DNA from 3 places in the Clostridium sp. AWRP genome. Region 3 is predicted to be linked to each of the others. Evidence: riboswitches for the same ligand, from Rfam matches in the RefSeq annotation. Region 3 holds a riboswitch; each other region holds the start of a gene.
The links. Region 3 has a riboswitch for cobalamin ahead of DMR38_RS02640 (ABC transporter substrate-binding protein). Riboswitches for the same ligand answer to the same signal wherever they lie in the genome.
Positions count from the first base shown of each region.

Region 1 (4,442 bases), 1.9 Mb from region 3:
TTCAAGTACACTTTCAGGTGACCCACTCATCCAGGAGTGTATTCCAGTTGGTTGTATATGAAGCTTTTCTTCTGCAAAGGCAACTGTTTTATCGCCAGAAATTGAATATGATGCATACTCAGGAAGTCTAACAGTATATTTGTTATCAGAAGTAGTAGTACTTGTTACAATTACGTTATCTGTATCTGTTAGCATTTCCCAGGCTCCATACATTCCAGGCCCAACCTCAACTGCATTATTTGAATCAGGTTTATGATAAGAAAGAGGATCCTGATATTTTATATTTATCATCTGCAGTGCACTTTTAAATAAATTTCTATTTGTTCCTTCTAGTTGTACATAGGAATATCTAAATCCAGAATTTATATTGTCAGAAAGCGTTTTCCATGTAGTACCGGAACTGCCTTCAGACACTACTTTCGATGTGATATTGTTAATTGCATCTAGATTTGAATTATATTTATTATAATTGTCAACAGAATCAGTAACATCTGTTCCAGTAGAGACAAAAAATTTATCTGCATAAAAAGTAAAATGTCTGTGACCATAAGATTCAATTTTGGAATTACTCTTAGATGATTCACTTGTGTAAGGATATTTGCTGTGAAGAGAAGAGGAATCACCGTCAATATTTTTAACATAATAGTCTTTAAATTCCTCTGCCATTTTATCTGCAGGTACTGTAGATTGCCCGTCATTAGTTGTACACTTATCTTTCAGCATTTCTCCAAAATAATAAACATTGTGTAATATCATTTTATAGGGATCAGAATTAAAATTGGTATTGTCCACATCAGAAGAGGATGTTTCCTCTATAGAAAAAGTTTGAATTTTTGCGTTAGTTAATATGTCTTGTGCTGATTTACCACTTCCACTAAAGGTATTGTTGTCACATATTACTACTTGTGGCCTCTGATCAGCAGGAATATCAACTATTTCTTTAGCTTGTGTAGTTGTCATTGCTTGTCCGTAAACAGGCATATATGGTTTTGCACTTGATGCATTTTTAAAAACACCAGTAAACATATTATTGTCTAAATTATCTTGAGATGTTGCTGCTAGTGTACCACCTAACATTTCCACCATATCAGCATAAATTCCTGCAGCTGCAACATTTCTTACATTTTTAGGAATTTGCCTTTCCTCACCATCAATGCTTGCTGTTTGAGTTCCTGCAGGTGAAAAAGTACCTCCAGCATTGTTAGAACCCTCTCCTGTACCCTTAGAGCTGTTATTACCAGAACTGCTAGGCTGAGTATTATTTTGAGTGTTACTTGCACCGGTATTACTGCTTTGACTTTTACTATTTATGGCTGCTGTACCGGATTGACCTAGAGTAGCGCCACTACCTGGTTGTCCTTCACTTGATATTTTAGACTTACCATTGTCTGAAATTTTATTTTGTGTACTTGAATCATTTGATGAGTCATCATTTGACTGTTGTTTTTTTGCTAGATCCATTTGGGAAGATTTTAATTTTTGCTGTGCTACGATTTTTGCATTAGGTGAAACAACGCGAACCACCGGACTTGGTGCACAGGAAGATAAAATCATAACAGATGATGCAAGTAAAATAATGAAACACTTTCGAATGATCTTCATCTTTATAACCATCTCTTTCCTTTTTTTGGCTTTTTATTTTGACATACTTTTGAACATAAACTTGAATTTTAATCAAATTCCCTATAGTAAAACTATTCTAATTATAATTAATTATAACAAATTATTCTACTAAATCAAAATAGAAATGACAATTTTTAAGTAGAATTTCCAAAAAATCGAAGATAATTCATTATAGATTGAAATGATGTTGACTTTGTGAATTCTATATCTTATAATTAGTTTTGAAATACTGGATAATCTACAAAATAATCTACAAAAAGTTAATATTTAATATTAGGTGCTATTATTGGATAGTATAGTTAAAAGGAAAAGTGGAAATAAGCCACTACAGCCTACCGCTGCTGTATGGAGGATGAAACCTCAGTATACCACTGGATATATATCTGGGAAGGTGAGGAAGTAAGATGAATCTGAGTCAGAAGGCCTGCCTATTATTTTGTTAATTCTTTCGGCGGGAAAGATATTACATAACTTATTAGAGCTGTTTATAGTATATGCATAAACAGTTAGTTAAAGTATAAATTAAGAGCCCACCAGGGCTCTTTTGTTTTTAATAAGATTTATTTAGATGGGTTATCATGTGTTTTATTTAATTAATGTATGAGGTTTCATAAGCAATTATTAAAAGTGTGCATAAAGGAGGACTTTACTATGGAAAATGCAAATAAACTTTTTACAGAAAATAATCCTGAGAGTTGTAGGAATACTATCAATAGGGTAATTGATAACGTTTCTAAAGTAATTATTGGGAAAAGGCAGGCTATTGAAATTATTGTATTAGCATTGGTAAGTGGGGGACATGTTCTTATTGAAGATATTCCGGGTGTTGGAAAAACAAGTATGATTTCAGCATTATCACGTTCGGTGTCATGTAAATTTAAAAGAATTCAATTTACTCCTGATGTTATGCCATCTGATGTTACAGGCTTTTCTATATATAATCAGAAAACTGGCAAATTTGAATTTCGGCCTGGTGCAGCAATGAGTAATTTTGTACTTGCAGATGAAATTAATCGTGCTTCACCAAAAACACAATCAAGTCTTTTGGAAGTTATGGAAGAAAAACAGATTACAGTAGATGGACATACTTATGTATTGGATGAGCCATTTATGGTATTTGCCACTGAAAATCCTGTTGAATATTTAGGAACATATCCTCTTCCTGAGGCACAGATTGATCGTTTTTTAGTACGAACTTCATTGGGATATCCAAGTCTTGAGGAAGAAATGCGTGTAGTATCACAGGGATCCAAAGCTAAAAAAACTCTTAAATCAGTGGCTTCGGGTGAAGATATTTTGAAAGTCCGTGATGAGGCAGAGAAGGTTCATGTAGATGATTTGGTGCTGCATTATATCATTGAACTTTCAGAAGCAACACGAAATCACCCTGAAATTTTAATTGGAAGTAGTCCTCGTGGGTCTATTGCTTTGTATAAAATGAGTAAGGCTTATGCATTTTATATGGGACGTGATTTTGTACTGCCAGATGATGTAAAAAGAATGGCACCTTATGTATTACCTCATCGTCTAGTTCTGAACCATGCGGCTAAAACTAAAAAGAGAACAGATTCTCAAATTTTTCAGGAAATTATGGAAAAGGTAGCTGTACCTATTATAAAAAATGATGAAAAATAGATGTATTGGATCTACGTGAATGAGGAGGCTATAGAAAATGTATCGTAAGATTATTTCTTATATAGTAGTACTGCTCTTGTTACTTTTACCTGGATTTTATCTGAAAAATCCCTTTGGATATTTGCCGTGTATTTTTTTCTTAATGGCAAGTGTATTTTCTTTATTGTATGTCTTAGCCCTACGAAAAGCTATTGTATTTTTGCAGCCGGTAAATAATATGAGCTGCGAGAGAAATATGAAAAAACAATTTTCTGTTGTTATACAAAATAAGTGGTTTTTGGCATGTTCTAGAATTACTTTCCGTTTTTATAGAAATAATTTATTTGGACAAGTTTCACAAGTAAACGATATAAATACGACTCTAAGTCCAAAAGAAAAAAAAACATTTAATTTTGACATAAAATTTAATCATCTTGGAACTTATGAGGCAGGAATTTCTTCTGTACGTATTTATGATTTATTAGGAATTTTCTATTTGACTTATAAAGATTTTAACAAAAGTTATATTACTGTAAAACCCCATTGTTTTGATGTGGATAATTTGGATTTCTATGATGTAGCAGGAAAACAAATTAGTTTGTCAGTGTCAAAGTCTAAGATGGAATCAGATGATTATAGTGGTGTTAGGCAATATATGCTAGGTGATCCTATAAAGAACATTCATTGGAAAATTTCTGCACATACTCGGGAGTATATGGTTCGAACATTTGAAAGTTACGCAAGTAAAGGTGTTAGCGTTTATATGGATTTTGAAGCAAAAGCTTATTCAAATGAAATTTTACTATCTATTTATGACTGCATTGTAGAAACGGCTTACTCAGTAGCCAATTATGTGCTTGGTCAAAAAGAGTGTGTTGAATTAATTTACAATAAAGATGGAAGTGCACAAACATTATTGCCAAGAAATCGGTTAGATATGGATGATATGATTCTAAATTTTTCAGGGATTTCTCCAGTACATGATAATCAATTGGTGGAAATGTTTGAAGATAATGCAACACGGCAATATGGGCTGGATGTAATTATAGTTTGTACACCAAATTTGAATGGAACATTAGTTGAATATTTAATAGAGGCTAGAATGCTTAGGAAAAAGGTATATCTATTTTATATTAGTCCTAAATCAAAAAAAGAAAATTTTAGTGATGATGAAAAATCAATGCTTAATGATTTAACAAGTTCTG
Region 1 covers NZ_CP029758.2:2,506,757-2,511,198, reverse strand. Annotated here, with positions in the region: gene DMR38_RS11565 (hypothetical protein) at 1-1,602, opposite strand, end outside; cobalamin riboswitch at 1,882-2,070, shown strand; gene DMR38_RS11560 (MoxR family ATPase) at 2,275-3,258, shown strand; gene DMR38_RS11555 (DUF58 domain-containing protein) at 3,296-4,442, shown strand, end outside.
Region 1: linked by a shared signal. The riboswitch ahead of DMR38_RS11560 (MoxR family ATPase) and the one ahead of DMR38_RS02640 (ABC transporter substrate-binding protein) in region 3 are both predicted to bind cobalamin.

Region 2 (4,442 bases), 1.9 Mb from region 3:
CTTTCTAAATTCTAAGATTATGTAATATAAACTAATCTTAATATTATTAATTTTTAAGTTCTTGCTTGTATACCATCTCCTTAAAAAGATACGCTTAAAATTTTCGAAGACTTTTTGTATTCCTCAATTATAGGCTTAAAATATTTTTCCTCACCTTTTTTTCTACATTCTATTGCGTCTTCCAATTTATCAAAATATCCTAAATGTTTTTCTTTTCCTGCAAGAGTTAAACGTACTCTCCATTTACTTCTTTTTTTATCCCAATTAATACCTTTGTAACCACTAGAATTACTAGAAGAAATTTTACGTGTTAATTGGCCTATTTTTGTTCCTTTAAACCTATCTACATTAGTTGCTTTAACCTGAATAATTTTAGTATGTTCTATCATCAAACATCCACAACTTCTAGTTCCGCCATCTATTAAATGTCTTTCTCTAACTTTTACTTTGTTTCCACAGTCACATAAGCAGTTCCAAATAACACCCCTATCTTTATATTTTTTATTTGCAACAGACATAACTGTTAAACGTCCAAATTTCTTTCCTGTTAAATCTTTAAATCTGTTCATTTTCTCACCTCTTTTGATTTATGTATTTTGCCGCCCACTTCCTCCAGATTCCACGTCACCATGGACCCCCTTGTCTTAAACTATGCATTCCACGCTAGGGACTTTCACCCTTAAGATTGCGTCCATGCTAGGCGTACCATAATAAAAGAGACCTTCCTTCGAAAGTCCCTTTTATTACATAAATATTCTATATGACTAATAAACTAAAAAAGAACCACTAGAGTTCTCTCATGTCAATATAACCGTTTACTTTTAATCATAAACAAGCTTAAATATAGTAACATCTTCCCCTCCGAAAGAATTAACATAATATCAGGCAGGCTTCCTGGCTCAGATTCATCTTACTCCCCTGTCTTCCCAGATATAAAAATCCAGTGACATAATTAGGGTTTCATTCTCCATACAGTAACGGTGGGCTGCAGTGCTTTTTACACTTTTCCTTTTAACTATCCCATTTGACAGCACCTAATGCTAAATATTAAATTTTTATTATCTTTATGTTAAGATTAGTACATAATTTTTTAAAAGTCAACATAATCTTCTATAAGAAATTCTATTTTGCTCATATAATTTTTTATTAACAAAAATATCTATATGCTTATTTAAGCTGTAAAGATAACTACATATTTATTTTTAAATTATATTAACTCGTTTTTCCAAATTGTCAAATTTAAATTCTTGAGGTAAAAAATCACAGAATATCTTTTTGTCATTTAAAGTATCTCCGTCATAACCGCTGTTAAAGTATGCAAGTAAAGTATTTTCATCAATACAATGAATCCATTTCTTTAAGCTATCACTAAATTCAAAATCTTCTTCAAATATAGTATCGTCTTGATACATAATTATAATGTTATATAAATATATATCAAGTTTTAGAACTTCATTAATATTTTGAATATTTATTCCATCTTGTTCCACAATTTCTTTTTCTTTTAATGAATAAGTATTATAATAATTTTCAAGTTCTTTATAAAATCCCACTACTTTTTTGAGATACTTATAAAAATATACATTATTAATTTCTAATTTTATTTTATTACTTTTATTTAAATAAGAAATTAATCCTGGTTTATATTCAGAAAACTGCGTCTGGTAAAAATAACGATTCATAAAAAAATCCTCCCTTAAAAAAAATTCCTTTTAACAAAAGCGTTAAAAGGAAATATTATAAAAATGTTTGATTAGTTATAGAAAATCTAACAAAACTATCATCATAACACTCCCCCTATCACTCGTAGAGATATTTGTGTAAAATATAGGTAGGTCTTCTGACTCAAGATTCACCATTTTAGTACGCCTTCCCAATATTTAAGTGGCATAATATACTAAAACTCCTCTATTACAGCTACGGGATAGTCCAGGATTTTCACCTGATTCCCTTTTAATTAATCAAATTAGATTAAACCTATATTTGTCTTTATAGAACTTAATTATAATTTATACCTATTACAGTTTAATGTCAATAATATAATTGATCATTGACATTTATCGCCATATAATACTATAATTATTATTTAATAATATAATAATTCTTAAACAAGCTTGAAAGATCAATTGTATCTAATAGCTTTTTGAAATATAAGGTGCTTCTTTAAAAGGAAGTTAAAAGGGAATCAAGTTGGAATCTTGATCAGCACCCACTACTGTATTTCAGACGAAAATCTCAATAGCCACTACATTAAGCGGGAAGGGAGATCTGTAGGATGAAGATAAGTCAGGAAACCTGCCTTATATTTAAAATAATCAAATCTTTGGGAGTGAAGATTAAGGAGGAATAAAAATGATAAAATCAACAATTGTAGGTTACCCAAGACTTGGAGTGCACAGAGAACTAAAGTTTGCAGTAGAATCTTACTTAAAAAAAAAGATAGATTCAAATATGCTAAAGTTCACTGCAAAACAACTAAGGAAAGAATACTGGACAACCCAAAAAGAAGTGGGAATAGATATTATTCCATCTAATGACTTTTCATATTACGATAATATGTTAGATATGGCATTTCTGTTAAATATCATACCAAAACGTTATAAAGAGCTCAAACTTTCTAAATTAGACACATATTTTGCAATGGCAAGAGGTTATCAAAATGATAACCTGGATGTAAAAGCTTTGCCTATGAAAAAATGGTTTAATACTAATTATCATTATATAGTACCTGAAATAGATAATTATACTTATTTTTGCCTAAATGATACTAAACCTTTTGATTTATATAAGGAAGCTAAAGATGAGGAAATTGATACAAAGCCAGTTATAATAGGAATTTTTACATTTCTCAAGCTTTCATATTTAAAAACAAACAGAACATTTAAAGAATGCCTGGATGAGCTTACAAATGTATACACAGCTATATTAGATAAGTTCGAAAGACAGGATATAAGTTATATTGAAATTGATGAGCCTATTTTAGTAACAGATTTAACACAAGAAGATATATTTTTATTTAGAACTGCTTATGACAAAATTATAAATAGAAAATATAAATTTCAAATATTACTTCAAACTTATTTTGGCGATGTAAGAGATATTTATAAATACTTTAGTGATATGAAATTTAATGCAATAGGATTAGATTTAGTTGAAGGTGAGAAAAATATAGACCTAATTAAAAAATATGGATTTCCCAAAAATAAACTATTAATAGCTGGAATTATTAACGGAAAGAATGTATGGAAAAATGATTATAATAATAGCATCAAAATTATTGAAGAACTAAGTAAACATATTGATAAAGATAGAATTTATATAAGCACCTCTTGTTCTCTTCTTCATGTACCTTATACAGTTAAAGAAGAAAAATTAAATACAAGAAAACCAAAGTTAAAAAAATTTACGTGTTTCACTCAATACATAGAAAATTTTTCATTTGCAGAGGAAAAATTAAGTGAACTTACAGATTTGCAAGAACTACTTCAGTGTAATGAATATAAAATTAGCATCAAATACTTAAAAAATCAAGAAATTTTGAAAAAAAAGAGAAACCATCAATTATGCTATGACTTAGAAGTTAGAAAAAAAGTGAAAAATTTAAAAAAAGAAGATTTCATAAGGAAAGATCCTTTTGAAAAACGTAGAAAAATTCAAAAAGAATATTTAAAACTTCCCATTCTTCCAACAACAACAATAGGCTCATTTCCTCAGACTGACGAAATAAAAAAACTCAGGAAAAATTATGAAGACGGTAACATTTCAAAGCATCAATATAAAACCAGCATTAAAGAAAAAATTAAAGATACAATTCATTTTCAAGAGGAGGCAGGTTTAGATGTATTAGTACATGGTGAATATGAAAGAAATGATATGGTTGAATATTTTGGAAAACATCTTAAAGGTTTTTTATTTACTCAAAATGGTTGGGTACAATCTTATGGCACTAGAACTGTAAAACCTCCTATAATTTTTGGAGATGTAAAACGTACTGAATCAATAACAACAAATTGGATTAAATTTGCTCAAAAACAAACCAATAAACCAGTTAAAGGTACGCTTACTGGACCTATAACAATTTTAAATTGCTCCTTTCCAAGAGAAGATTTAGAATTAAAACAAATAGCTTATCAAATAGGACTTGCTATTAGAGATGAAGTATTAGATTTAGAACAAGAAGGAATAAAAATAATTCAAATTGATGAAGCTGCACTGAAAGAAAAACTGCCATTAAGAAAAATTGATTGGCATAAAAAATATTTAGATTGGGCAATTCCTGCTTTTAAGCTAACACATTCTAAGATAAAATCAAAAACTTCTATTCATACACACATGTGTTATAGTGAATTTGAAGATATATTTAAAGTACTAGAATCTATGGATTCAGATGTTATTTCTATAGAAACCGCCAAATCTAATTTTTCATTACTAAATTTATTAAA
Region 2 covers NZ_CP029758.2:2,527,971-2,532,412, forward strand. Annotated here, with positions in the region: gene DMR38_RS11615 (hypothetical protein) at 81-569, opposite strand; cobalamin riboswitch at 867-1,053, opposite strand; gene DMR38_RS11620 (hypothetical protein) at 1,203-1,682, opposite strand; cobalamin riboswitch at 1,813-1,996, opposite strand; cobalamin riboswitch at 2,137-2,318, shown strand; gene metE (5-methyltetrahydropteroyltriglutamate--homocysteine S-methyltransferase) at 2,353-4,442, shown strand, end outside.
Region 2: linked by a shared signal. The riboswitch ahead of DMR38_RS11620 (hypothetical protein) and the one ahead of DMR38_RS02640 (ABC transporter substrate-binding protein) in region 3 are both predicted to bind cobalamin.

Region 3 (4,442 bases):
TCAATGAGAAAGGCAAGAGCACCCTATGATCAGGTCCAAATACCATACGCACTGCATGGGGAATTATCAGTCCTACAAATCCTATTACACCACTTATAGACACACAGGCTGCAACAATTATTGAAGAAACAGCAAGTACTATTTTTTTTACATTTTCAACTTCTATGCCTAAACTTTTAGCAGTATCATCCCCTGTAAGCATTATATTTAGATCTCTTGAAAATAAAAGTATTATAATTATACCCAGGAATATGAAAGGTATCAACATCAATATTTGATTATAAGTTGCTGCAGAAACACTTCCCATTGTCCAAAAAACAATTTTTTCAACCTGCTGCCTGTTAAATACCATTATTATAGATATTATTGAAGATAAAAGGAAACTCACAGAAACACCTGCCAGAAGCAGTGTAGTTGGTGGTATCTTGTTTTTTACCCTGGCTATGTTATAAACCAAAACAGTAGTTGCAATAGACCCTACAAAAGCCATCATAGTAATAGCTGTAGACCCTAAAAGCAAAGTATCTAGCTGCAGCATAAATCCAATTGCAGCTCCAAGAGCAGCCCCTGAAGATACTCCAAGTACGTAAGGATCTGCCATTGGATTTTTAAATATTGCCTGAAAGGATGCACCTACTACTGATAATCCCATTCCAACTAATGCTGAAGTTATTATCCTTGGTAAACGTATCTGTAATATTATGAGAATGTGATTTTGTGATATTCCTATTGTAGAAACTAAACTTCCCACAATAGGTACTTTACTTAGTATCACATATAGTGTTTCCTTGAAGGATATGTCTGCAGAGCCAAGCATAGCTGATATTACTGCCGAAAAAAATAATATTACTATGCAAATGCAAAAAAACAACTTAAAATGCTTTTTCCGGGAAAATTTCATAAGCACATTCCTCTCTTATATATACTTAAAATGCTTCAGGATGAATTATCTTTGCCAGAGCTTCTAACCCATCTGCAAGTCTAGGTCCCTGTCTGCTTATAATATCTTCATCAATTTCGAAAAGTTTATTTTTCTTTACAGCATCCAAATCTTTATAACCCTTTGTAGCCTTAATTCCATTTTTACTATTAAATTTATTGGAACATATAAGTATATCAGGATTTTTTTCAACAAGTTTTTCAAGACTGTAATTCCAACCTGTAACATCAGAAGCAGCATTTTTGCCTCCTGCCATTTCAATCATCTTGCCTATAAAAGTATCTTTTCCTGCAGTAAAATCACCACTTGTACCATAACTTACCACATAATATACTGTAGGGGTACCCTTTCCTTTTATCTTTTCTTGTACAATTTTAACCTTTGCTTTCATATTTGAAACTATACTATATGCCTTTTTATTAGCGTTCACTATTTTTCCTATATTTTCTATATTATTATAAGTATTTTCAAAGCTTTCATTTTTTGAAATAGTTAAAACCTTTATATTAAGCTGCTGCAGCTTTTTTAAAATGTCCGGTTTAGTTAAATTAGAAGCTATTACCACATCAGGTTTAAGTTCAACAATTTTTTCAACACTTGGGTCAGTTATAGTACCAACAGATGGTATTTTAGAAGCTTGTGTAGGGTACGTGCAAAAATCAGTTCTACCTACCAAAACATTTTGTTTGTTTAATGCATAGATTGTTTCTGTAACATTAGGAGATAAGGATACCACCTTCTTAGGCTCACTTTGAATTGTAATTTCCGTATTAGTTGAATCTTTTAATTTTAAAGGATAAGTGGTATTTTTAATAGATTCACTTTTACTGCTGCTGTCTGTATTAGAATTGCTTGTATTAGATGCTCCACATCCCGCCAAAAACACCGTAATCGTAATCATAATTAGTAAAATAAATTTTTTGTTACTCTTAAACATTAGTTACTCCCTCCAATTAATTTAACAAACTAAAAAAACTATTACCCATAGATAACAGTTTTTAAGTAAATTATTTTACTTTAAAGCCTATCCACGTAAGCCATCCGTAAATTTTAGGCAGGTCTCCTGGCTCTGATTCATTGCATATTTACGCCTTCCCTGTTCCCAAGTGGCAAATTTATAAATATACTCCTCATTACAGTGGCGGGACCGCATAAGCTCTTCACTTATTTCCCTTTTAAACTTAAAAATCAAGTACCTAAAATTTAATATTAAATTATAGAATAAGTATATCATTTCTCCTATTTTATATCAAATTCTACTTTTTATACCCCGATCATTTTTAGAGAAATAGCCAATCAGTATGCTAGCCTATTTCTTATAATAATCTGCATCATATCCAGGTGATACATATTTTCCACGACCTTCTGCTGTTAATATGACTTTTACATTATGCCTCTCAAGTGCAGAAAGTTCCTTGCCATCATTGGTATACTTAGGATTAGGCTTATACCAGGACTTACTTGCAAAATAACTCTTATATGGTTCTGTAGGAAATGTGTAACCATGCCTTGCAAATATTTCATTTCTAGCAAGTGCCATCTGTTTTTTACTCATACCTTTGAGATCAATACTAGTAAGTGCCCTTGTATTACTGTAAGGTATCACATATTCTCCTGAATTGTTATCTGAACCATTTTCATAATTGTTATTTGAATCGGAAGAAACATTCTGTTTGGATTCCACATTTGAAACATTTTTGCTGGGGCCTTTACTTATAAGTGAGGATATCATCTTAAAGGAAACAACAAATACAATTATAGTTAAGATAGTTATACCTATCATTTTAAAATTCAACGGCCGTTTATCCTTAAGTGGAGTATCACCTAACTCCCGGGTAAATTCCTCTTTATCTTTTCTATCTGTCCTCTTTTGTTCATGAGATGAACTAAAATCAAAAGTATCGCTGTGCTTTAAGCTATCTTCATGCTTTTTATTTTCTTTTTTATAGTCACTATTTTCTTTCCCATAATATTTTGTATTATCATTTTTATCCTCTTCTCCTTCATGTCCCTTTTCCTGTTTTGCACCGCAGTATACACAAAACTTATCATTTTCATTAATCTCCGTACCACATTCTCTACATTTAGCCATCTACTTTCACCTCTAATCTTTATTTAAAAATAACTTCTTGAAAAAATACACTAGATTATGTTTATGTTCAACTTGTTCATTTTCTTTCATACATATAGGGATTTCTTTAATTTCTTCATTTTGAGAAGCTGGGCACAAAATATTATCATACATATCAATCGTAAATCTTTCTCTAGAACAATCATTATCTGCGTTAATAAAAAATTCATTTAAAGCTCTTTCATTTTCTATATTATCCATAACAAAATCTATAAAAACATGATGTTTTTCATCAATTCCTTCAAGATAGAAATTATTATCTGCCATATCAAAAACATATCCTGCTTTTACATCTTGAGTAAGCCTTTTTATGCTTCCTTCAAGGAGAAATTCAATATTTATAAACTCCTTTATCTCAGGCTGTTTCACATAAGTTGTAAAGCCAACTTTTCTCCTTACTGCAAAAGGAAGTGCCCTATACAAGTATTTTAGTATTCCTTTTATAACTTTATCCATATTTTTATTATAAGGAACCACAATATATAGCTTTTTATTAAAAGCAGCTGCATCAAAACAAGCTTTTACCATATTTATAAATGTATTTTTATCTATGGAAGCAGCTAAAAACAAGTCTTCTATAGAGTTAAAAACATCATAAGTTCTATCAATTTTTATTTCTCTCAAACTTTCTATAGAAGTTCCCTTCTCCATATCATAATTTTCTACAAACCCTGAAGCATATATTATTTTTTCAGGATTTTCTATGTATAACTTTCTTTCGCTCTCAGGTATTACGCAGCAGTGAGTAAAATACCTATTCCTTTTTAATGTATAGTCCTTCCCTGCAAAAACTGACTGTCCTATTATAATTTCACCATATCCAGTATTTGCATAAAAAAGTGCCTTAGGATATTTACTTAAATTTTTTTCTCCGGCTAAAAATGCAGGAGCAGCATAAAAGCATAAACTGTGAATAGTATCTTTTATGAATTCATCTTCAAGTCCACTGCTTTTTGCAATAGTATCATAACCTGGAGTACTGCTGAATATTCCTCTTTTTTCCCTAGTATAATACTGCTGCTCTATCATATCTATTTCCTTCCCCCATCCAGATAATTCATTTTATAAAGCAGCCACAAAAAAGGCTCATCCACTCTAATAGGATTTATACTGCTGCTTCTATCTATTTCAAGATGATTGGAATTAGAACCCAGGGAAGATACTGCAAAATAACCTGCAGTTTTAAAGCAAGCATCCACAGCACCTTTAAATGGAGCATCAGCTTTTAATAAAAACTTTCTAACTTCACCATCGATATTTTCAAATTCATTTAAATTAAAAAATCCTTCATGATTGTAATTTTTAAATATATTACTGTTTTCTCCTATATATTCTTCATCCTTTAAATTCTCAAGCATATCACTTTTAGTA
Region 3 covers NZ_CP029758.2:580,168-584,609, reverse strand. Annotated here, with positions in the region: gene DMR38_RS02645 (iron ABC transporter permease) at 1-901, opposite strand, end outside; gene DMR38_RS02640 (ABC transporter substrate-binding protein) at 927-1,877, opposite strand; cobalamin riboswitch at 1,976-2,155, opposite strand; gene DMR38_RS02635 (YARHG domain-containing protein) at 2,250-3,032, opposite strand; gene DMR38_RS02630 (hypothetical protein) at 3,045-4,100, opposite strand; gene DMR38_RS02625 (GTPase domain-containing protein) at 4,103-4,442, opposite strand, start outside.